2 regions of the Xylanimonas protaetiae genome follow, and region 1 is predicted to be linked to the other one. Evidence: riboswitches for the same ligand, from Rfam matches in the RefSeq annotation. Region 1 holds a riboswitch; the other holds the start of a gene.

Evidence for each region. Region 1 has a riboswitch for FMN ahead of ribD (bifunctional diaminohydroxyphosphoribosylaminopyrimidine deaminase/5-amino-6-(5-phosphoribosylamino)uracil reductase RibD). Riboswitches for the same ligand answer to the same signal wherever they lie in the genome.
Region 2: it holds a riboswitch for FMN, as region 1 does, so the genes downstream of both, pnuC (nicotinamide riboside transporter PnuC) here and ribD (bifunctional diaminohydroxyphosphoribosylaminopyrimidine deaminase/5-amino-6-(5-phosphoribosylamino)uracil reductase RibD) in region 1, are expected to answer to the same signal.

What each region holds. Positions count from the first base shown of each region.
Region 1 is NZ_CP035493.1:3,095,018-3,105,382, reverse strand. It holds gene ET471_RS14400 (primosomal protein N') at 1-229, shown strand, start outside; gene ET471_RS14395 (HAD family hydrolase) at 226-861, shown strand; gene ET471_RS14390 (M15 family metallopeptidase) at 970-1,884, opposite strand; gene fmt (methionyl-tRNA formyltransferase) at 1,977-2,927, shown strand; gene ET471_RS14380 (RsmB/NOP family class I SAM-dependent RNA methyltransferase) at 2,924-4,507, shown strand; gene ET471_RS14375 (DUF1761 domain-containing protein) at 4,598-5,026, opposite strand; gene rpe (ribulose-phosphate 3-epimerase) at 5,082-5,744, shown strand; FMN riboswitch at 5,825-5,978, shown strand; gene ribD (bifunctional diaminohydroxyphosphoribosylaminopyrimidine deaminase/5-amino-6-(5-phosphoribosylamino)uracil reductase RibD) at 6,074-7,171, shown strand; partial or broken gene ET471_RS14360 (riboflavin synthase) at 7,171-7,778, shown strand; gene ribA (GTP cyclohydrolase II) at 7,775-9,058, shown strand; gene ribH (6,7-dimethyl-8-ribityllumazine synthase) at 9,055-9,525, shown strand; gene ET471_RS14345 (phosphoribosyl-ATP diphosphatase) at 9,626-9,889, shown strand; gene hisG (ATP phosphoribosyltransferase) at 9,931-10,365, shown strand, end outside.
Region 2 is NZ_CP035493.1:1,477,618-1,487,982, reverse strand. It holds gene ET471_RS18825 (glycosyl hydrolase) at 114-2,240, opposite strand; gene ET471_RS06740 (HlyD family secretion protein) at 2,237-2,971, opposite strand; gene ET471_RS06735 (glycosyltransferase family 2 protein) at 2,968-4,620, opposite strand; gene ET471_RS06730 (mycothiol-dependent nitroreductase Rv2466c family protein) at 4,846-5,478, opposite strand; gene ET471_RS18820 (TetR/AcrR family transcriptional regulator) at 5,549-6,307, shown strand; FMN riboswitch at 6,365-6,503, shown strand; gene pnuC (nicotinamide riboside transporter PnuC) at 6,626-7,324, shown strand; gene ET471_RS06715 (Gfo/Idh/MocA family protein) at 7,350-8,489, shown strand; gene ET471_RS17955 (hypothetical protein) at 8,577-8,744, shown strand; gene ET471_RS06710 (acyl-CoA dehydrogenase family protein) at 8,790-10,025, opposite strand; gene ET471_RS06705 (Nramp family divalent metal transporter) at 10,088-10,365, opposite strand, start outside.

The sequences.
Region 1 (10,365 bases):
CACGACGCTCGGCCCCGTCGAGGTCCCCTCCGAGCGCACCGGCCCGGGGGAGACGCCGGCGGGCGACGGCAGCCTCTTCGACGGCGCCCCCGTGCGCGTGCTGGTCCGCGTCCCCGCCGCCGACGGCGACGAGCTCGCCCGCCAGCTGCGCGCCTCGCTCGGCGTGCGCTCGGCCCACCGCGAACCCGGCGCCCTCCGGGTCCAGCTCGACCCCCAGGAGATGGTGTGACCGCGACCCCCGCCCCGATCGACACCGTCGTCTACGACGTCGGCAACGTGCTCGTCCACTGGGAGCCGCGCGGCGCGTTCGCCGCCCACGACCCGGCCGACGTCGACGCGTTCTTCGCCGACGTCGACTTCGCCGCGTTCAACCACCTGCAGGACGCCGGCCGGTCCCTCGACGACGGGCGCGCCGCGCTCGCGGCCGAGCACCCCCGCTGGGCGGGCATGCTCGACGCGTACCTCGACGGGTATCCGGGCAGCCTCACGCGCACCGTCGAGGGGGCCGCCGACCTCGTCGCCGAGCTCAAGTCCCTCGGGGTGCGCCTGTACGGGCTGACGAACTGGTGGGCCGAGACGTTCCACCACGCGCTCGCCGCCGCACCCGCGATCGGGCTCATGGACGACGTCGTCGTCTCCGGACGCGAGGGCATCGCCAAGCCCGACCCCGAGATCTTCCGCCGGCTCGCCCGGCGGTTCGACGTCGACCCCGCGCGGGCCGTCTTCGTGGACGACTCGCCGGTCAACGTCGCGGCCGCCGCAGGGGTCGGGTTCCACGCGGTGCGCTTCACCACCACCGCCGCGTTCCGTGGCGCGCTGCGCGACCTCGGCGTGCCGGTGCGGCCCGCGGGCGCGGCCTGAGTCGGCCGGAGAAGGCAGCGCCGGGGCTGGGACGACCGGCGGGGTGGCCCGGACCACGCCGACCGCGACCGAGGCGTGGGACGACCCGGCCCAACCCATGCGGGCGGCTCAGTACGTGGGTGCCGCCGGCAGGCCCAGGTACTCCTCGATGCTGCGCGCGCCCGACGCCGCCAGGGCGCTCGCGGCCGCGACGCCGACGTAGCGCAGGTGCCACGGCTCGGCCGTGTACCCGGTGACGGGCTCCTGCCCGTCCTGGTAGCGGACCACGAACCCGTACTCCGCGGCGTGCGCGGCCAGCCACGCGGCCTGCGGCGTCGCGCCGAAGCAGCCGAACGCCTGGCAGGCGCCCCCGCGCGGCAGCACGTCGAGCGCGAGGCCCGTCTGGTGCTCGGAGTGGCCGGGGCGGGCGGACTGCTCGTCGGCGCGGGCGTCGCCGAGCTCGCGCTGCCAGCGGTGGTAGGTGACCTGCTGGTCGACGAACGACCGGTAGCCGCTCTGCGCCCGCACGGGCACCCCGGCCGCCTCGGCGGCCGCCGCCAGGGCCAGGAACGCGTCCGACGCGTCCGCGCGCAGCAGCACCCCGCTCGCGCCGCGCAGGTCGGCGGGCACGAAGTCCTCGGGGTCCAGGGGGCGGCGCTTGTCGACCACCACGAGCGTGCTCGCCGGGTCGTCCGCCGCGGCCCGCCAGGCGGACGCCTGCGGGTCGGCGGGCGCGCCCGTGCCGAGCGTGCGGAGCAGGGGCCCGTCGCCGGGGTCGAGCGGCTGCGGATGCATCGCGGCCGGGGCAACCTGAGCCGCTCCCGTCGTCCGGAGGCCCGTCGTCGCGAGGAGGTCCGTCGCGGCGGTGGGCGCCTGCGCCGTGGCGGCGGCCCCGGCCGGGCCCTCCGGCACGGGCGATGGGGCGGGCGACGGGGCAGCGATCAGCGAGCACAGCGCGAACGCCAGCACCGGCCCGGTCGCCCGGCGCCCGGTCGCCCGGCACACACGAGGCCGGCGCAGACGAGGAAGGTCGACCCGGGACACGACCGTCAAGCGTACCGCCCGCACCACCCGCTCTGCGGCCCCACCAGCGCCGACCCGCAGCCCCGCCGACGCGCGGAACGTAGGATCACCAGGTGCGACTGCTCTTCGCCGGCACCCCCGAGGCCGCCATCCCCTCCCTCCAGGCCCTGATCGCCTCACGGCACGACGTCGTCGCCGTGCTCACCCGGGCGGACGCCCCCGCCGGGCGCGGCCGCCGGCTCGTGCCGTCGCCCGTGCGCGTCGCCGCCGAGGAGGCGGGGATCCCCGTCCTGACCGACGTGCCCCGCGGCGAGGAGTTCCGCGCCGCGCTGCGCGACCTCGACGTCGACGCCGCCCCCGTCGTCGCGTACGGGCACCTGCTGCGCACCGAGGTGCTCGCCGTGCCCCGCCACGGCTGGGTCAACCTGCACTTCTCGCTCCTGCCCGCCTGGCGCGGCGCCGCACCCGTGCAGCGCGCGATCATCGCCGGCGACGAGATCACCGGCGCCACCACGTTCCTGCTCGACGAGGGCATGGACACCGGCCCCGTGCTGGGCACCATGACCGAGGCCGTCCGCCCGCGCGACACGTCCGGCGACCTCCTCGGCCGCCTCGCGCACGCCGGCGCAGGCCTGCTCGTCGCGACGCTCGACTCGCTCGAGGACGGCGCCCTCGACCCGCAGCCCCAGCCCGCCGACGGCGTCTCGCTCGCCGCGAAGCTCACCACCGCCGACGCCCGCGTCGACTTCACCGACCCGGCGCTCGCGGTCGACCGCCTGGTGCGCGGCTGCACGCCAGCCCCGGGCGCGTGGACCACCGTCCCCGGGCCGGACGGCGCCGCCCGCCTGGGCCTCGGCCCCGTCACGCCCCGGCCCGACGTCACCGACCTCAAGCCCGGCGAGCTGCGCCCCGGCAAGCGCGACGTGCTCGTCGGCACGGCCACGCACGCCGTCGAGCTCGGCCTCGTCCAGCCCGTCGGCAAGAAGCCCATGGCCGCCGCCGACTGGGCCCGCGGCGCCCGCCTGAGCGGCGACGTCGTCCTCGGCACGGAGGACGCCCGGTGAGCGGGTACGACGGCGCCGACCGTCGCGGCCCTGACGACCGCCGACGCTCCGGCGGCGACGACCGTCGCGGCGGCACGGACCGCCGCGACGCCCGCGGCCGGCAGCGCGGCGCCGCCCGCTCCCGCGGCGAGCAGTCCCGCACCGCCCAGGCGCCCTCCCAGCGCCGGCGGTGGAGCGACCCCGCCCGCACCGCCGCGTTCGACGTCCTGCGTGAGGTCGACGGCTCCGACGCCTACGCCAACCTCGTCCTGCCGCCCCTGCTGCGCGAGCGCCGCATCGCCGGCCGCGACGCCGCCTTCGCCACCGAGCTCGCCTACGGCACCCTGCGCCTGCGGGGCCGCTACGACGCCGTCCTGGCCCGCTGCGTCGACCGGCCCCTGGACCGCCTCGACGCCGCCGTCCTCGACGTGCTCCGCCTCGGCACCCACCAGCTCCTCGGCATGCGCGTCCCCACGCACGCCGCCGTCTCCGAGACCGTCGGCCTCGCCCGCGACCGCGTCGGCGCCGGCGCCTCCCAGTTCGTCAACGCCGTCCTGCGCCGCGTCGCGGGCACCTCCCTCGACGCCTGGCTCGACGAGCTGCGCACCGACGCCCCCGACCCCGTCACCGCGGCCGCCGTCGTCGGCTCCCACCCCGTGTGGATCGCCCGCGCCCTGCGCGAGGCGCTCGCCGGGGACGGGAGGGACCCTGCCGAGCTCGACGCCCTCCTCGACGCCGACAACGCCGCCCCCCGCGTCACCCTCGTCGCCCGCCCCGGCCTCGTCACCGCGGACGAGATCCGCGACGGCGCCCCCGACGGCCTCCGCCTCGACCCCGGCCGCTGGCTGCCCACCGCCCTCGTCCTGGCCGGGCAGGACCCCCTGAGCGTGCCCGCCGTCGCCGACGGCCGCGCCGGCGTCCAGGACGAGGGCTCCCAGGCCGTCGCGCTGGCGCTCGCGGCCGCCCCGCTCGACGGGCGTGACGCGCGCTGGCTCGACCTGTGCGCGGGCCCGGGCGGCAAGGCGTCCCTGCTCGCGGCGCTGGCCGCGCAGCGCGGCGCCACGGTCGTCGCGAACGAGGTCGCCCCGCACCGCGCGAACCTCGTGCGCAAGGCGCTGCGCGCGGTGCCGGACGGCGTCGTGGAGCGCGTCCGCACGGGCGACGGCCGCGAGGTGGGCGCCCAGGAGCCGGGCGCGTACGACCGCGTCCTCGTCGACGCGCCCTGCACGGGCCTGGGCGCGCTGCGGCGCCGTCCCGAGTCGCGCTGGCGGCGCACGCCCGCGGACCTCACGGTCCTCACGGGCCTGCAGCGCGAGCTGCTGGGCTCGGCCCTCGACGCCGTCCGCGTCGGGGGAGTGGTCGCCTACGTCACGTGCTCCCCGCACCTGGCCGAGACGCGCGTCGTCGTCGACGACGTGCTGCGCCGCCGCACGGTCGACGGCGTCCCTGACGCCGAGCGGCTCGACGCCCGGGAGGCGGTGCGCACCGTCGTCACGCCGGGCGCGGACATCCCGCTCGGGGACCGCGAGGACGTCCAGCTGTGGCCGCACGTGCACGGCACGGACGCGATGCACCTGACGCTGCTGCGTCGCACCCGCTGACGAAGCACCCGCTGACGAAGCACCCGCTGACGAAGCACCCGCTGGCGGGGCCCGCTGGCTGGGCCCCGTGACGAGAGCCCCGCGGGCGGGTCAGACGCCGGAGGGCGGCCACAGGCCGAGGACGAGCGCCATGACGAGCACGGTCACGAGCTCGTGGGCGACGTTGAGCGTGGTCAGCGCGACGGGCCGGCCCTCGAACGCGTCGTGCGTGACGAACCGGGCCGCGGTGAAGCCGAGCCACAGCGCGACCCCGGTGACGAGCGCCGCGACGAGGAACCCGGTGTCGTAGAACCACCACGCGATGTACGTGGCACCGGCCAGCACCCGCGCGGTGACGAAGCTGACCACGACGGTGGCGACGATCGGCCCGACGGCGCTGACGCCCGCCTGGCCCGGGTCGACGCCGGTCAGGCGCATCCACCGGGCGCCGAACACCCGCGGCGTGTACCAGAGCGTGCCAACCACCATCGTGGACGCGGTGGCGACGAGCACAGCCCAGTAGTTGATCTCGGGAACCATCACCAACGCCTCCCCGGGCGCTGTCCAGCATGGTCAGGGCCCTACGCTGGGCATCATGGCAGCGCTGATCAACCCGAGCATCCTGTCCGCCGACTTCGCGAACCTCGAGCGGGACCTGCATGCCATCAAGTCCGCCGACTACGCCCACGTCGACGTCATGGACAACCACTTCGTGCCCAACCTGACCCTGGGGCTGCCGGTGTTCGACCGGCTCGCGGCGATCTCGCCGCTGCCGCTGGACGCGCACCTGATGATCGACGACCCCGACCGGTGGGCGCCGCAGTTCGCCGAGGCCGGCGCCGCGTCCGTGACGTTCCACGCCGAGGCCGCGCAGGCACCCGTGCGCCTGGCGCGCGAGCTGCGCCGCCTCGGCGCCCGGGCCGGCGTCGCGCTGCGCCCCGCCACCCCGGTCGAGCCGTTCCTCGACCTGCTCGCCGAGGTCGACATGATCCTCGTCATGACCGTGGAGCCCGGGTTCGGCGGCCAGACGTTCATCGACGGCACCCTCGCGAAGATCCGCCGCGCCCGGAAGGCGATCAGCGAGTCGGGCCTCGACGTGTGGGTGCAGGTCGACGGCGGCGTGTCCCGCACGACGATCGAGCGCGCGGCCGACGCCGGAGCCAACGTGTTCGTCGCCGGGTCCGCCGTGTACGGGGCCGACGACATCCCCGCCGAGATCGACGCCCTGCGCGCCCTCGCGAGCGCCCACACCCACTGACCGGCCGCCCTCCGACCCGTATAGCGGACGTCACACGTCACCCCGCGCCCTCGTACCGCCACCCGTGGCAGGATCGACCCAGCATGCTCCGGGGGCGGTGAAACTCCGCGCCGGCGGTGATGGCACGCAACCCGTGCACGAGCCCGCGAACCGCACGACCCCGCCAGGGGTCGCGCGGCCGACCTGGTGAGACCCCAGGGCCGACGGTGAAAGTCCGGATGAGAGGCGCATGTGCGGCGCACGCCATCGTGCGCCGTGACGGACCGGTGCGCCTCACGGCGACCCGGGCCCGTCGTGCACCCCCGGAGCGAGGACGCCCCGGAGGACCGATGGTTCACACGCCCCGCGAGGACACCGGCACGCCCCCCGGCGCCCCCGACTGGCTCCCTGACGTCGCCGCCGCCATGGACCGCGCCCTCACCCTCGCGCTGCGCGGGCCCGCGCACGGCCCCAACCCGCGCGTCGGCTGCGTCCTCCTCGGCCCGCCCGCACCCACCGGGGACCGGCCCGTGCTCGGCGAAGGCTGGCACCGCGGCGCCGGCACCCCCCACGCCGAGGTCGACGCCCTCGCCGCCGCCCGCGCCCGCGGCCACGACACCCGCGGCGCCACCGCCGTCGTCACCCTCGAACCCTGCAACCACACCGGACGCACCGGCCCCTGCGCCCAGGCCCTCCTCGCCGCCGGCATCACCCACGTCGAGCACGCCATCCCCGACCCCGGCACCACCTCCGGCGGGGGAGCCCAGACCCTGCGCGAGCACGGCGTCACCGTCACCACCGGCACCCGCGCCGCCCAAGCCCTCGAGCTCGTGAGGCACTGGCACCACGCCCTCACCCACCACCGCCCCTGGGTCACCCTCAAGACCGCCACCACCCTCGACGGCCGCGTCGCCGCCCCCGACGGCACCTCCCGGTGGATCACCGGCACCGCCGCCCGCACCCACGCCCACACCGTCCGCGCCACCGTCGACGCCATCGCCGTCACCACCGGCACCGCCCTCACCGACGACCCCGCCCTCACCGCCCGCACCCCCGACGGCCACCTCGCCGCCCACCAGCCCCTGCGCGTCGTCGTCGGCCACCGCGACCTGCCCCCCGACGCCCGCCTCCACGGCGCCGGCGGACCGCTCCTCCACCTGCGCACCCACGACGTCCACCACGTCCTCGCCACCCTCCACGAGCACGAGACCCGCCACCTCCTCGTCGAAGGCGGCCCCGCCCTCGCCGGCGCCCTCCTCACCCATGGCCTCGTCGACGAGCTCCACGCCTACCTCGCCCCCGTCCTCCTCGGCGCCGGCCCCACCGCCGTCACACCCTTCGGCATCACCACCCTCGCCGACGCCCCCCGCTGGCACACCACCACCACCCACCGCCTCGGCGACGACCTCCTGCTCGTCGCCCGCGCCACCCCCACCACGGAGGCCTGATGTTCACCGGAATCGTCGAAGAACGCGGCACCATCCGCACCATCGAGCACCACGACGACGGCCGCGACGCCACCCTCACCATCGACGCCCCCACCATCACCTCCGACACCCACCACGGCGCCTCCATCGCCGTCGACGGCGTCTGCCTCACCGTCGTCACCCACCACGACGGCACCTTCACCGCCGACGTCATGCCCCAGACCCTCCGCCTCACCACCCTCGGCACCCTCACCCCCGGCAGCCCCGTCAACCTCGAGAGAGCAGTGGCCGCCACCGGACGACTCGACGGCCACGTCGTCCAAGGCCACGTCGACGGCGCCGCCACCCTCGTGGACCGCAACCCCGGACCCCGCTGGGACGAGCTCACCTTCGACCTCCCCCCGCACCTGCGCCGCTACGTCGCCCCCAAGGCTCCATCGCGCTGGCCGGCGTCTCCCTCACCGTCACCCACGTCACCGACACCGGCTTCGGCGTCGCCCTCATCCCCACCACCCTCGACCTCACCACCCTCGGCACCCTCACCCCCGGCGACCACGTCAACGTCGAGGTCGACGTCCTCGCCAAGTACGTCGAACGCATGCTCGGGCAGACCGGAGCACGCGCATGAACGTCCCCGGCACCGTCGCCCGCGCCCTCACGGCGCTCGCGGACGGCCGGCCCGTGCTCGTGGCCGACGACGTCGACCGGGAGAGCGAGGTGGACGTCGTCCTGGCCGCGGCGCACGTCACGGCGGAGTGGGTCGCGTGGACCGTGCGGCACACGTCGGGCTACCTGTGCGCGCCGATGCCCGCCGAGCGGGCCGACGCCCTCGACCTGCCGCTCATGGTGGCCGACAACCGCGACCCGCGCCGCACCGCCTACTGCGTGTCCGTCGACGCCGCCGCGGGCGTGACCACCGGCATCTCCGCCGCCGACCGCGCCCGCACGCTGCACGTCCTCGCCGACCCGGCCGCGACGCCCGGCGACCTCATCCGCCCCGGCCACGTGCTGCCCCTGCGCGCCGTCCCCGGCGGCGTCCTGGAACGCCCCGGGCACACGGAGGCCGCCGTCGACCTCGTCCGGCTCGCGGGTGCGGGCGAGGTGGGCGTCATCGCCGAGCTGGTGCACGACGACGGCCGCATGGTGCGCCTGCACGAGGCGTACGCGCTCGCCGCCGAGCACGGGCTCGAGCTCCTCACGATCGCCGACCTGGCCCGGTGGCTGGGCACGGGTGAACCCGTCGGCCCGCCGCGCACCGCGCCCGCGGCGGCCGACGACGACGTGCCGCGCGTCGTGCACGTCGCCGCGTCGCGGCTGCCCACCGAGCACGGCGAGTTCCGCATGCACGCCTACCGCGACCTCGTCACGGACGCCGAGCACGTCGCCCTGGTCGCCGACGGCGCCGGCACGGCGGGGGAGCACACGCCGTGGGTCCGCGTGCACTCGGAGTGCCTCACGGGCGACTCGTTCGGCTCCCTGCGCTGCGACTGCGGCCCCCAGCTGCGCGCGTCGCTGCGCGCGGTGGCGGAGCACGGCGGTGCCGTCGTGCACCTGCACGGGCACGAGGGGCGCGGCATCGGCCTGTCCGCGAAGGTGGCCGCGTACGCGCTCCAGGACCAGGGCCGGGACACCGTGGAGGCGAACGTCGAGCTGGGCCTGCCCGTCGACGCGCGCGAGTTCGGTGCCGCCGCGGCCATCCTGCGCGACCTCGGCCTGCGCCGCGTGCGCCTGCTGACCAACAACCCGCTCAAGGTGGACGGCCTGCGGGCCGCCGGCGTCGACGTCGTGGGGCGCGAGCCCCTCGAGGTGGGCGTCGGACCGGAGAACGAGCACTACCTGACCACCAAGAAGCTGTCGATGGGCCACCTGCTCGAGCTGAGCAAGGCAGCCACGAAGGAGAACGCATGAGCGGCCACGGAGCACCCACCCTCACCGTCGACGGGCGCGGCCTGCGCGTCGTCGTCGTCGCGGCGAGCTGGCACACGCAGGTCATGGACGGCCTGCTCGACGGCACGCGCCGCGCGCTCGCCGACGCGGGCGTCACCGACGTCACGGAGGTCCGCGTACCGGGCTCGTTCGAGCTGCCCGTCGCGGCCGCCCGGGCCGCCGGGGGAGGGGCGGACGCCGTCGTCGCCCTCGGCGTCGTCATCCGCGGCGGGACGCCGCACTTCGACTACGTGTGCCAGGCGGCCACGATGGGCCTGACGGACGTGAGCGTCCGCACGGGCGTCCCGGTCGGCTTCGGCGTCCTCACGTGCGACGACGACGCCCAGGCGCTCGACCGCGCGGGCCTCGCGGGCAGCCACGAGGACAAGGGCTACGAGGCGGCGCAGGCGGCGGTCGCCACCGTCGTCGCCTTGCGTGCTCTCGCCTGACAGAAATAGTGTGCCAAGCGCCTCAGTGTGTCGAACCGGTCACCGTCCGCTGGGCGAACCAGCCCCGAGGGGAGTGGCCGGTTCGCCTAGGCTGAGCGGCGTGAAGACCTTCGACGCGCTGTTCGCCGAGCTGACCGAGAAGTCCGTGACCCGCCCGGAGGGCTCGGGCACCGTCAAGGAGCTCGACGCCGGCGTCCATGCGATCGGCAAGAAGATCGTCGAGGAGGCGGCCGAGGTCTGGATGGCCGCCGAGTACGAGACCGACGAGCGCACGGCCGAGGAGATCTCCCAGCTGCTCTACCACCTGCAGGTGCTCATGGTGGCGAAGGGCCTGAGGCTCGAGGACGTGTACACGCACCTCTGAGCCGCCCCGCCGCCCGTCACGACCAGCTGAACGAGGAAACCGTGCTCCGCATCGCCGTGCCCAACAAGGGCTCCCTGTCCGAACCCGCCGTCGCGATGCTCCGCGAGGCCGGCTACAAGCAGCGCCGTGACTCGCGCGAGCTCGTGCTCGCCGACCCCGAGAACGACGCCGAGTTCTTCTTCCTGCGCCCGCGCGACGTCGCCGTGTACGTCGGCACGGGCACCGTCGACGCCGGCATCACCGGCCGCGACCTGCTGCTCGACTCGGGTGCCGCGGCCGTCGAGCACCTGCCGCTCGGGTTCGCCCGCTCGACGTTCCGGTTCGCCGCCCCGGCGGGCACCATGACGTCGACGGCCGACATCGCCGGCAAGCGCGTCGCGTCGTCGTACACGACGCTCGTGGGCAACCACCTGGCCGACCAGGGCGTGGAGCCGTCCGCGATCGTCCACCTGGACGGCGCCGTGGAGTCGTCCGTG
Region 2 (10,365 bases), 1.6 Mb from region 1:
CCGTGAAGGTCGTGTGAACGAGCCGATCACGGGTCACCGTAGTGGCTCGCGTGACGCCGCGGGAGGCGCGTCGCTGCGCACACGACGACGACCTCAGCGGCCCGCGGCGCGCGTCAGCCGCCCGCGGCGCGCGTCATGGCCCAGGCGAGGAGCCACGCGCGCGTCGAGCCGTCGTCGATCCGCTCGTCCGGCAGCTCCCGCAGCAGAGCGGCGGCGTGCGCGGCGTCGTCGGGGCCGGCGAGCGCCGCGTAGGCGAGCAGCTGGTCGCCGAACGGGATGTCCCACGCGGACGGGTCGGCCCAGAGGTCGGCCGGGGCGACGCCGAGCGCCTCGGCGAGGTTCGCCCGGACGCGGGCGCCGCCGTCGGGCGGCGTCCCCTCCGGGCCCGCGAGGTAGCCCGAGGACGGCGTCACGGGGAGCACCTGGATGCCGAGCGCAGCGCTCGGCGCCGGTGAGAACCAGGTCGCCCGCTCCCGCTTGCCGCCCCACACGAGCGACGCGAACGACGTCGGGCCGCCGTCGGGCTCGAGCCAGTAGGCGCGGGCCGAGGCGGCCTCGGAGGCGAGCAGCCAGCGTGCCTCGTCGCCCAGCGCGGCGTCGTCCCGCACGGACGCCCACAGGGCCAGGCCGTGCCACGCGGCGACCGCCTCGGAGGAGGACTCCTGGTTGTTGCCGTCCGCGAAGGGGGCGTAGCCGGAGGCCCACGAGTGGCCCGCGAACGCGTCGAAGGTGCGCAGCGCGGGGATGGCAGGGCCGTCTCCGGCGGGCACGGGGCCGGCCGCGGCGACGTCGGCGGCCAGCAGGTCGGCGACGGGTGCGAGGGCCGCGGCGAGCGTCCCGTCGCCGTGCGCGGCGTCGTCCGCGGCGGCGAGCGCCGCGGCCTCCAGCAGGTACCCGTCGTGGAAGTGGTGGTCGTTGCCCTCCTCGGAGCCGAACCCTGCCGGCAGCCCGACGACGGTGGCGAGCACCGGGTCGAGCACGAAGCAGCGCTCGGCCCGGCGGGCACAGCCGTCGGGCTCGGCGCGCAGGCGCAGCTCCGCCCCGAGGCGTTCGCGCAGGCGTGCCGCGGGCTCGTCGAGGCCGAGCGCGGTGGCGAGCGTGAGCAGGTGCGCGTCGCGCGCGAGGGCCTTCCCGCCGAAGTACGTGTCGGCCGGGTAGGCGGGCGCGGCGTCCCCGGCGAGCCGCTCGGTGTCGGCCGTGACGGCGTCGGCGAGCTCGGCCCGCTCGGCCTCGGGGAGGGCGGCGACGTCGAGCGTGGCGTCGACGGCGACGGCCGGGACGGACCAGGCGGCGGTGCGGCCGGCGCACGCGGTGGCGGCGCCCAGCACGGTCGCGTACGCGCCGAGCCCGTCGCAGTCCAGGTCGTCCGCCGGGGCGAGCGTCGCCTGGTGCGGCAGCCGGACGACGGCGGTGGGGGCGCCGAGGTCGAGCTCCGTGGTGGCGGTGCCCGCGGAGACCGCCCAGCGCAGGGTCGTGGGCGCGGGCGGGTGCGCGGCGGCGTCGGCCAGCGTCCGCGCGGCCGCCGACCCGGCGGCGACGCCGTCGGGCAGCGCGAGCCACGCGAGGCCGCCGCCCGCGGGGACGTCGGCGGACCGGCCGTCGGCCGCGAGCGCCGGAGCGGCGGGGGCGCCGTCGGGGTCGGTCGCCAGCAGGAGCCACGTGCGCCCGCCCACGGCGGCGACGGCGGAGCCCGCCGGTCCGCCGGGCTCGAACGGGGTGTCGAAGCGTGCCGCCCCGGGGTTGGCCGCCGTCCAGTGCAGCACCGGGGAGCCCTCGACGACCGTGAGGGCGCCCGTGCCGAGGTCCATGGTCACGGACGCGGCGTCGTACGCGGAGACCTCGGGGTCCCGCCCGCCGACGTCCACGGTGAGCTGGGGCGCGTACGGGCCGAAGACGCCGGTCGCCGTCGTCGTCACCTGCGGGACGCCGACGCCGAAGCCGGTCGCCGTCAGGGCGACGGCCAGCGGCAGCGGGAAGACCGGCTGCGGCGCGTCGCCGAGCGCGAGCGCCGAGAACCAGCGGTTCGTGGGCGGCGAGAGTCCCTCGGCCAGCCGCATCCCGGGCGTGGGTGCGACCTGCCGGGCCGGGAGGATCGTCAGGTCGACGTCGGGCGGGCGGGGCGCGGGGACGGCGGACGGAGCGGCGGGCGGGCCGCCGGGCCCGGCCTCGGAGGTGGCCGTGCAGCCCAGCAGCACGGCCACCGCGAGCAGCGCGACGGCTCCCCGCAGGCGGCGGGTCACAGGCCCGCCACCTTCTGCCGGAACCCGTCGAGGGCCTCGAACAGGGACGAGAGCGGCCCCTGCGGCGCGAGCCGCACGCTCGCGACGACCGGGGTGCCGGGCTGCGTGAGCACCCCGCCCCTGCCGTCGGCCAGGGCCTCGGCGGCGACCTCGGCGGTGACGACCGCCTTGGCGTCGGCGTTGTCGACGGCCAGCCCGCTCACGGTCCCCTGGAGCCGGTGGCGGTCGGGCAGCGCGATCGTCACGGGCGCGCCCACCGCCAGGCGGGTGAGGTCCGTCGGGTCGAGCAGGAACCGCGCCTCGACGTACGTGGTGGCGGACACGTCGATCGTCGCGAGCACCTCCCCGCCCGGGATGTACTGCCCGCGGGTGACCAGCACGTCGGTGACCGTGCCGGCGGCGGGCGCGAGGACCGTCGTCGTGCCGTCCTCAGCCACCTGGTAGGCGTCGGTGCTGGCGGGCAGCAGCCCCTCGGCGATGTCGTGCGCGAGGCGCAGGCTGGCGACGGCGAGCAGGGGGTCTCCGGCCTCGACGTGCCCGCCGGGCGCGACGAGCGCCTGCGTCACCGTGCCGGGGTAGTCCACCCCGACGTCGACGCTCTGCGAGCGCACCGTGGCCAGGAAGCTGGTGACCTGCCCGTCGCGGCGGCCCAGCACCCAGGTGAGCCCCGCCACGACCACGGTGACCGCGAGCACCCCGCCCACCAGGCGGGCCCACGCCGCCCGGCTCACGACGCCCTCCGGGCGGCGCGCCGACCGGCGACGTCCTCGCGGGCGGCGGTGACCAGGAACCCGCCGAGGATCGCCGTGTTGACGACGTTCCACACGAGCGCCGCGGTGAGAGTCGGCTCGCCCGCCTGGCGCAGCACGCCCACCGCGGTGGTGAGCAGCAGGAAGACGAACGTGACCGTCTGCGGGACGACGAACTCGAACGGCGAGCGGTGCCCGCCCTTGCGACCGGTGACGTGCCAGGCCTGCTGCCTGCGGGTCAGGGCGTTGCAGAACGCCTTGAGGTAGATCGGGAACGACACCGAGGCGAGCAGCAGCACCTCCCAGCGGAACGAGCCGAGCGTGAACGTCGCGATCGCGACCTGCAGGACGTAGAAGCCCAGGTAGCTCGCGGCCCACCTGCCGGGCCCCAGGGTGGTCGCCATGGGCGTCAGGTCGAGGAAGATGTACAGCGGCGGCACCAGCAGCAGGATCGCCGGGACGATGCCCGACAGGTAGTGCGTCGCGGTGACCAGGTACTGGAGCCGCTGGTCGACCGTGAGGCGCCGGCCCCGGGCGAGCGGGTTGTGGTGGAGCAGGATCTCGAACCCGCCGGTCGCCCAGCGCAGCTGCTGCTTGCAGTACGCCTCGATGGTCTCGGGCGTGTCCCCGACGGCGAGCGTGGTCGGGATGTAGACCGACCTCCAGCCCCGCTCGTGCAGGTGGATCGACGTCCACACGTCCTCCGACTTGGAGTCGGTGTACATGCCGCCGACGTCGTCGATCGCCGCGCGGCGGAACACCACGTTGGTGCCCACGCAGAACGCGGCGTTGAACCGGTTCCGGCCCGGCTGCACGAACCGGTAGAAGAGCTCCTGCATGTACCCGGCCCCGCGCGAGATGACGGAGCGCATGTTGCCGTAGGTCTGCGGCGTCTGGACGAACGCGACCTGCGGGTCGGCGAAGAACGGGATGGTCTCGGTGAGCAGCTCGGGCCGGGGCACGAAGTCGGCGTCGAGGATGACGTAGAAGTCGCCCTTGGCCACGGTCAGCGCGTGGTTGACGTTGCCGGCCTTCTGCCCGCCGCCGCTCAGGCGCCGCACGTAGCGGGCCCCGAGCCGCTCGGCGAGCGCCTGCACCGCGTCGTCCTGCCCGTCGTCGAGCACCCAGGTGCGGTGCTCGCCGCGGACGGCGACGGCGGCCGCGACGGTCGCCTCGATCGTGGTGAGCTCCTCGCCGCACGTGGTGACGAGGATGTCGACGGCGACCGGCGCGTCGCGCAGGTGCATCGTCCAGCGGGCCGGCTCGTCCTCGGCACGGTCCGCGAGGATCGCCGGGACGTCGAAGAGCCGGGAGGTGGCGTCGTGGAAGCGGAAGTCGCGCGGGTCGTGCCCGCTCGACAGCACCGTCCACATGGACGCCAGCGCCTGGGCGACGAGCACGGTCTCGGCGAGCACGACCAGCAGCCACGGCAGCAGGTCGCCCCGGTTGGCGGGGTTCAGCAGGAAGCCGGCGTACGCGACGATGCCGAGCGTCGCGAGCAGCACCAGCAGCATGAGCGACGGCGAGCCGGCCGAGGCGTCCTGCCGGCGGCGGGCCTCGGGCTCGGCCCAGGCCGGGGCGGACCCGGCCTGGGCCTGCGGGGACATGACGAGAGAGTCGAGCACGGTCATGCTGTCCTCCTGACGGGAGGGCGGGCACGAACCGGCGGCTCGGCTGCGGCGGTGGCACCGCGACGCGGAGCGTGGCAGTGACACCGCGACGCCGAGGCGCGCCGGGAACGGCGACGTCGTCGGCGTCGGGACGGATCAACCGCGGCCCGGGGCGGTGTCGCTACCCCGGACCCGACCACGGTAGGCACGGGTCGCGACGGCTGTCACGACCCGTGCCTGTAAACATCACGTGAACTGGGGGCTGCCCGTCCGCGAACGCTTCAGCTCGAAGAAGTGCGGGAAGCTCGCCAGCGCGACCGCGCCGTCGAAGATCCGCACGGCGTCGTCGCCACGCGGGACGACCGTGAGGACCGGGCCGAAGAACGCGACGCCGTCGACGTGGATCGTGGGGGTGCCGACGTCCTGGCCGACGGGCTTCATCCCGGCCTCGTGCGAGGCGCGCAGGGCGGCGTCGTAGGCGTCCGTGCCGGCGGTGTCCGCGAGCGCCGCGGGCAGCCCGGCCTCGGCGAGCGCCTCGAGCGCGACGGCGTCGTAGTCCTTGCGCTTGCCCGGGTGGATGCGCGTGCCGGCCGCGGTGTAGAACGCGGAGAACGCGTCCGGGCCGTGGTCCGTCTGGACGGCGGCGGCGACGCGGCCGATGCCGCGGCCCGCGTCGAGCATGGCGCGGTAGCCCGCGTCGAGGTCGCGGCCCTCGTTGAGCCAGTAGAGGCTCATGAGCTTGAACGTCAGGTTCACGGGGCGCTGCGCGGCCACCTCGAGCGCCCAGCGGGACGTGACCCAGGCGAAGGGGCACAGGGGGTCGACGTAGACGTCGACCTCGGGCGAGCGGGACGCGGAAACGGCGGTGTCGGTGGTCACGTGGCGACAGTAGCCCGACCCGCGGTTGCCGTGGGCACCTTGGGGCGGGGGCGGGCGATAGCCTCCCCTCATGACCGCCGTCCGGACGTCGCACACCCACGCCCAGGCCGTCGACGCCGCCATCGCGCTGTTCTCCCGGCAGGGGTACGAGCAGACCACCGTCGAGGAGATCGCCGACGCCGCCCAGGTCAGCCGGGCCACGTTCTTCCGCCGGTACCGCTCCAAGGAGGACGTCGTCTTCGCCGACCACGAGCTGCTGCTCGAGGAGGTGACGGTGCTGCTGGCCGCCACGCGCCCCGAGGCGCTCGTGGACGACGACCACGCCTGGGACCCGGCCACCGACCCGTACCTCGAGGTGTGCCGGGCCGCGCGGCTCGTGTTCGACCACCACCTGGGCCAGCGCGAGACGTCGCTCGCCCGCTACCGGCTCCTCCAGCAGGTGCCGACCCTGCGGGACCGCGAGCTCGTCACCACGCACCGCTACGAGCGGCTCTTCACGCGCTACCTGCGCGACACCCTGCCCGCCGACCGGTCCTCGACGGTGCAGTCGATCGCGTTCTCGGCCGGCGTCGTCGCCGTCCACAACGCGATCCTGCGGCGGTGGCTGCGCTCCCCCGACCGGGACCTGCGCCCCGAGCTGGAGGAGGCGCTCGCCGAGCTGCGCCGCGGCGCGACGGCCGACCTGCGCCGGCGCCGCGAGGCGTCCGCCGGCCCGGGCGCCGCCACGACGGTCTCGACGACCGACGGCGCCCGCGTCGTCGTCGTGCAGGTGGACGCCGGGACGACGCCCGACGTCGTCGCCGCCGCGGTGCGGGACGCGCTGACCTGAGCCGCCGGGAATGCGCCGCGGTGCACTACGGTTTGGCACTGCAAACGAACACGCACGACGTGCTCCGGGGTCGGTGAAATCCCGAACCGGCGGTGACAGCCCGCGACCCGCGCCCGCACCCGACTACGGGGAAGGCCCGGTTGACCTGGTGGAACTCCAGGGCCGACGGTCAAAGTCCGGATGGGAGGCAGCACGGCGTCGCTCAGGAGAGCGACGGCCGGGTCGTGACGCCGACGTGGCCGCAGCACGCGGCCGCGCGCCGTCGACCGCTCCCCTCACGTCCGGTGCATCGACGCACCGACGAGAGAGGCCGCGGGGATGGACATCTTCGAGCAGTTCCTGAACGCCAAGCTGACGATCGGGAACGACCACATGCTCTGGCGAGAGATCGTCGGCAACGTGTTCGGCCTGGTGTCCGCGCTGGGCGGGATGCGCCGCAAGGTGTGGAGCTGGCCGGTGGGCATCGTCGGCAACGTCCTGCTGTTCACGGTGTTCCTGGGCTCGTGGTTCGGCATGGCCGGCGAGCACCCGGACATGCTCGGCCAGGCGGGCCGGCAGATCATGTTCGTCCTCGTCTCCGTCTACGGCTGGTACCGCTGGAACCAGACCCGCCGGACGGGCGGCGCGGACGCCGTGGCCGTGCACCCGCGCTGGGCGTCGTGGCCGCAGCGCCTCGGGCTCGTGGCGGCGATGGCGACCGGCACGGCGGCGTTCGCGTGGGTGTTCCAGCAGCTCGACTCGTGGGCTCCCGTGCCCGACGCGTGGATCTTCATGGGCTCCGTGCTCGCCACGTACGGCATGGCGCGCGGCTGGGTCGAGTTCTGGCTGATCTGGGTGGCGGTCGACGCCGTCGGCGTCCCGCTGCTGTTCCGCGGCGGGTACTACGCGACCGGCCTCATGTACGTGTTCTACGGCGTCTTCACGATCGTCGGGTTCGTGGTCTGGTGGCGCATCAACCGCCGCGAGTCGGCCGCCCCGGCGATCTCGGCCGACAGCCCGGCGGCGGCCGCGATCTGACCCCGCCCGGGTTACCGTCGGGTCCGTGAGCGGACTCTTCCTGACGCCGGCGCCCCGCGACCCCGCCCTCCCCCGGCCCGTCCGGGTCGGCCTCGTGGGGTCCGGGTTCCGGGCCCGCACCATGCTGCGCGTGCTCGACGCGCTGCCCGCGTGGTTCGAGGTCGCGGGCGTCGCCGCCCGCAACGCGGGCGACCGCGAGCTGCTCGGCGCCCACGGCTTCCCCGCGTTCCCGACGCTCGACGCGCTGCTGCGCGACGGCGCCCCCGACTTCGTGGTCCTCACGCTGCACGCGGGCGCCGCGCAGCCCGTCATCGGCGACCTCGCCGACGCCGGCGTCCCCGTCCTCACGGAGACCCCGGCCGCCGGGTCGGTCGACGAGCTCCTGGCGCTGCACGCGCGGGTCCGGGCGGGCGCCTGCGTCCAGGTCGCGGAGCAGTACCACCTCGAGCCGCTCGTCGCGGCCCAGCTGGGCGTGCTCGGCGCGGGCACCCTCGGCCCCGTCACCGACGCCCACGTGTCGGTCGCGCACGACTACCACGGCCTGTCCGTGCTCAAGCGGGCGCTCGGGGTCACGTTCGAGGAGCCGCTCGTCACGGCCCGCCGCGACGAGCGCACCGTGCTGCCGAGCCCGTCGCGCTACGAGGACCCGGCCTCGTCCGACGTCGTCGGCACGGTCCGCACGACGGCCTGGCTCGACTACGGCGACCGGCTGGGCGTCTACGACTTCGACGACGTCCAGTACCGCTCCTGGGTGCGCTCCCCCGCGCTGCTGGCCCGCGGCCCGCGCGGCGAGCTGCGCGACGACGTCGTCCGCGCGGTCCACGACGGGCAGCCGCGCGTGTCCCGCCTGGAGCGGGTCGCCGCCGGCGGGGCCGGCAGCCACGAGGGCCTGTTCCTGCGCGGCTACACGCTCGACGGGACGTGGCTCCACCACAACCCGTTCCGCCCGGCCCGCCTGGCCGACGAGGAGCTCGCCATCGCCGCGCTCTTCGCGCGCATGGGAGCCCACGTGCTCGCCGGCGGCCCCGCCCCCTACGACGTGGCCGAGGCCGCGCAGGACCAGTACCTCACCCTGGTGGTCCGCGAGTCCGCCGCGCGCGGCGAGCCCGTCCGGGCCGCCCGCCAGGGGTGGGCCGACGGCACGGGCTGCCGCCACGCGCACTGAGCGGTCGCGCACGGGCGGCCGCGCGTGGACAGACCCCGGTGCCGGGCGCAGACTCAGGAGAGCCAGGCGCCCACTCGAGGAGGAGTCATGAGCCAGCCCACGAACCCGGTCCCGGTCCCTGCGCGGGAGGCCGACGACCCGATCACCGAGGACGAGGCCTACGCGCTCGCGGTCGACGAGGCCGAGGCAGCGAGCGACCTCGACGAGGCCAAGGAGGTCCAGCGGCGCCTGGAGACCCAGGCCGAGGACTTCTGAGGGTCGGCGCCCGCGGCCGTCCCGACGGCTAGCGAGCGCCGACGGTCAGGCGAACGCCGACAGCCCGGTGATGTCGCGCCCGACGATGAGCGCGTTCATCGACTCGGTGCCCTCGTAGGTGTGCAGCGCCTCGACGTCGGCGAAGTGGCGCGCCACGCGGTTCGCGAGCAGGATCCCGTTCCCACCCAGCATGTCCCGGGCGAGCGCGGCGACCTCGCGCGCCCCGCGCGTGCACGAGTACTTCGCCAGCGAGGCCTGCGCTCCCGTCAGCTCGCCCGCCTCGGCGAGGCGCGTCAGCCGGACGACGAGCAGCTGGAGCTGCGAGATGGTCGAGAGCATGCGGGCCAGCCTCTCCTGCACGAGCTGGTTCGCGGCGAGCGGCCGGCCGAACTGGATGCGCTGCCCCGCGTACTCGACGGCGGCCTCGTAGCACGCGACGGCGTGCCCGACGGCGGACCACGCGACCGACAGCCGCGTCGCGAAGAGCACCTCGGACGTCGCCTTGAACGACGTCGCCCCGGGCAGCGCAGCGTCGAGCGGCACGAACACGTCGTCGAGCACGATGTGGGCCTGCCAGATGGCGCGCAGCGCGACCTTGCCCTCGATCGTCGTGGCGGTGTAGCCGGGGGCGTCCTGCGGGACGATGAACCCGTGGACCTGGCCGTCGTCCTCGAGCCGGGCCCAGACGACGGCGATGTGGCCGCACGACCCGAAGCCGATCCACTTCTTCTCACCGTTGATGACGTAGCCCTCGACGCCGTCGCGCGTCTCGCGGCGGGCCGACGTCTCCAGCGAGACGGAGTCCGAGCCGTGCGTGGGCTCCGTGAGCGCGAAGGCGCCGAGGACGTCGCCGTTGGCCATCGGCTCGGCGTACCGGGCGATCTGCTCGGGCGAGCCGTGCATCATGATCGAGCGCAGCGCGAGCCCGCCCTGCACGCCGCAGACCGTGGCGATGGAGCCGTCCCCCCGCGACATCTCCATCGCGGCCAGGCCCTCGGCGACGAACGAGACCTCGGGCCGTCCCGGCACCGTGACGCCGTCGCGCAGGAAGTCCCGGGCGGCGAGCTCCTTGACGAGCTCGAACGGCACCTCCGCGCGCTCCCAGTACCCGTCGATGACCGGCAGGACGTGCTCCTGGACGAACTCCCGCACGGCGAGCTGGTGGGCCCGCTCTTCGGGGGTGATGTCCGCGAACGCCCCGACGTAGTCGAGGTCGAGGGGCTGGGAGACGTCGTACGTGGGTGCCGTGACGCCGGGCTTGACGGGCTGCGCTGCGCTCATCCCCCCATCGTGGACCCGCGACGGAGTCTCACGCAAGGGGAGACGCGGTATCAGGCGGCGTCTCAGCGCCCCAGGACCGTCAGGGTCAGCAGCGCGACGTTGAGCACCACGATCACGCCCGCGACCGTCCAGGCCAGCACCTGCGTGAGCGTCCCGTTGCGGTACCGCCCCAGCAGCGAGGCGCGGCGCGTGAGCACGACGAGCGGCACCGCCGCGAACGGGATGCCGAAGCTGAGCACCACCTGGCTCAGCACCAGCAGCCACGTCGGCGAGACGCCCGTGGCCAGCAGCACGACGGCCGGGACGAGCGTGACCATCCGGCGGCCGACGAGCGGCACGC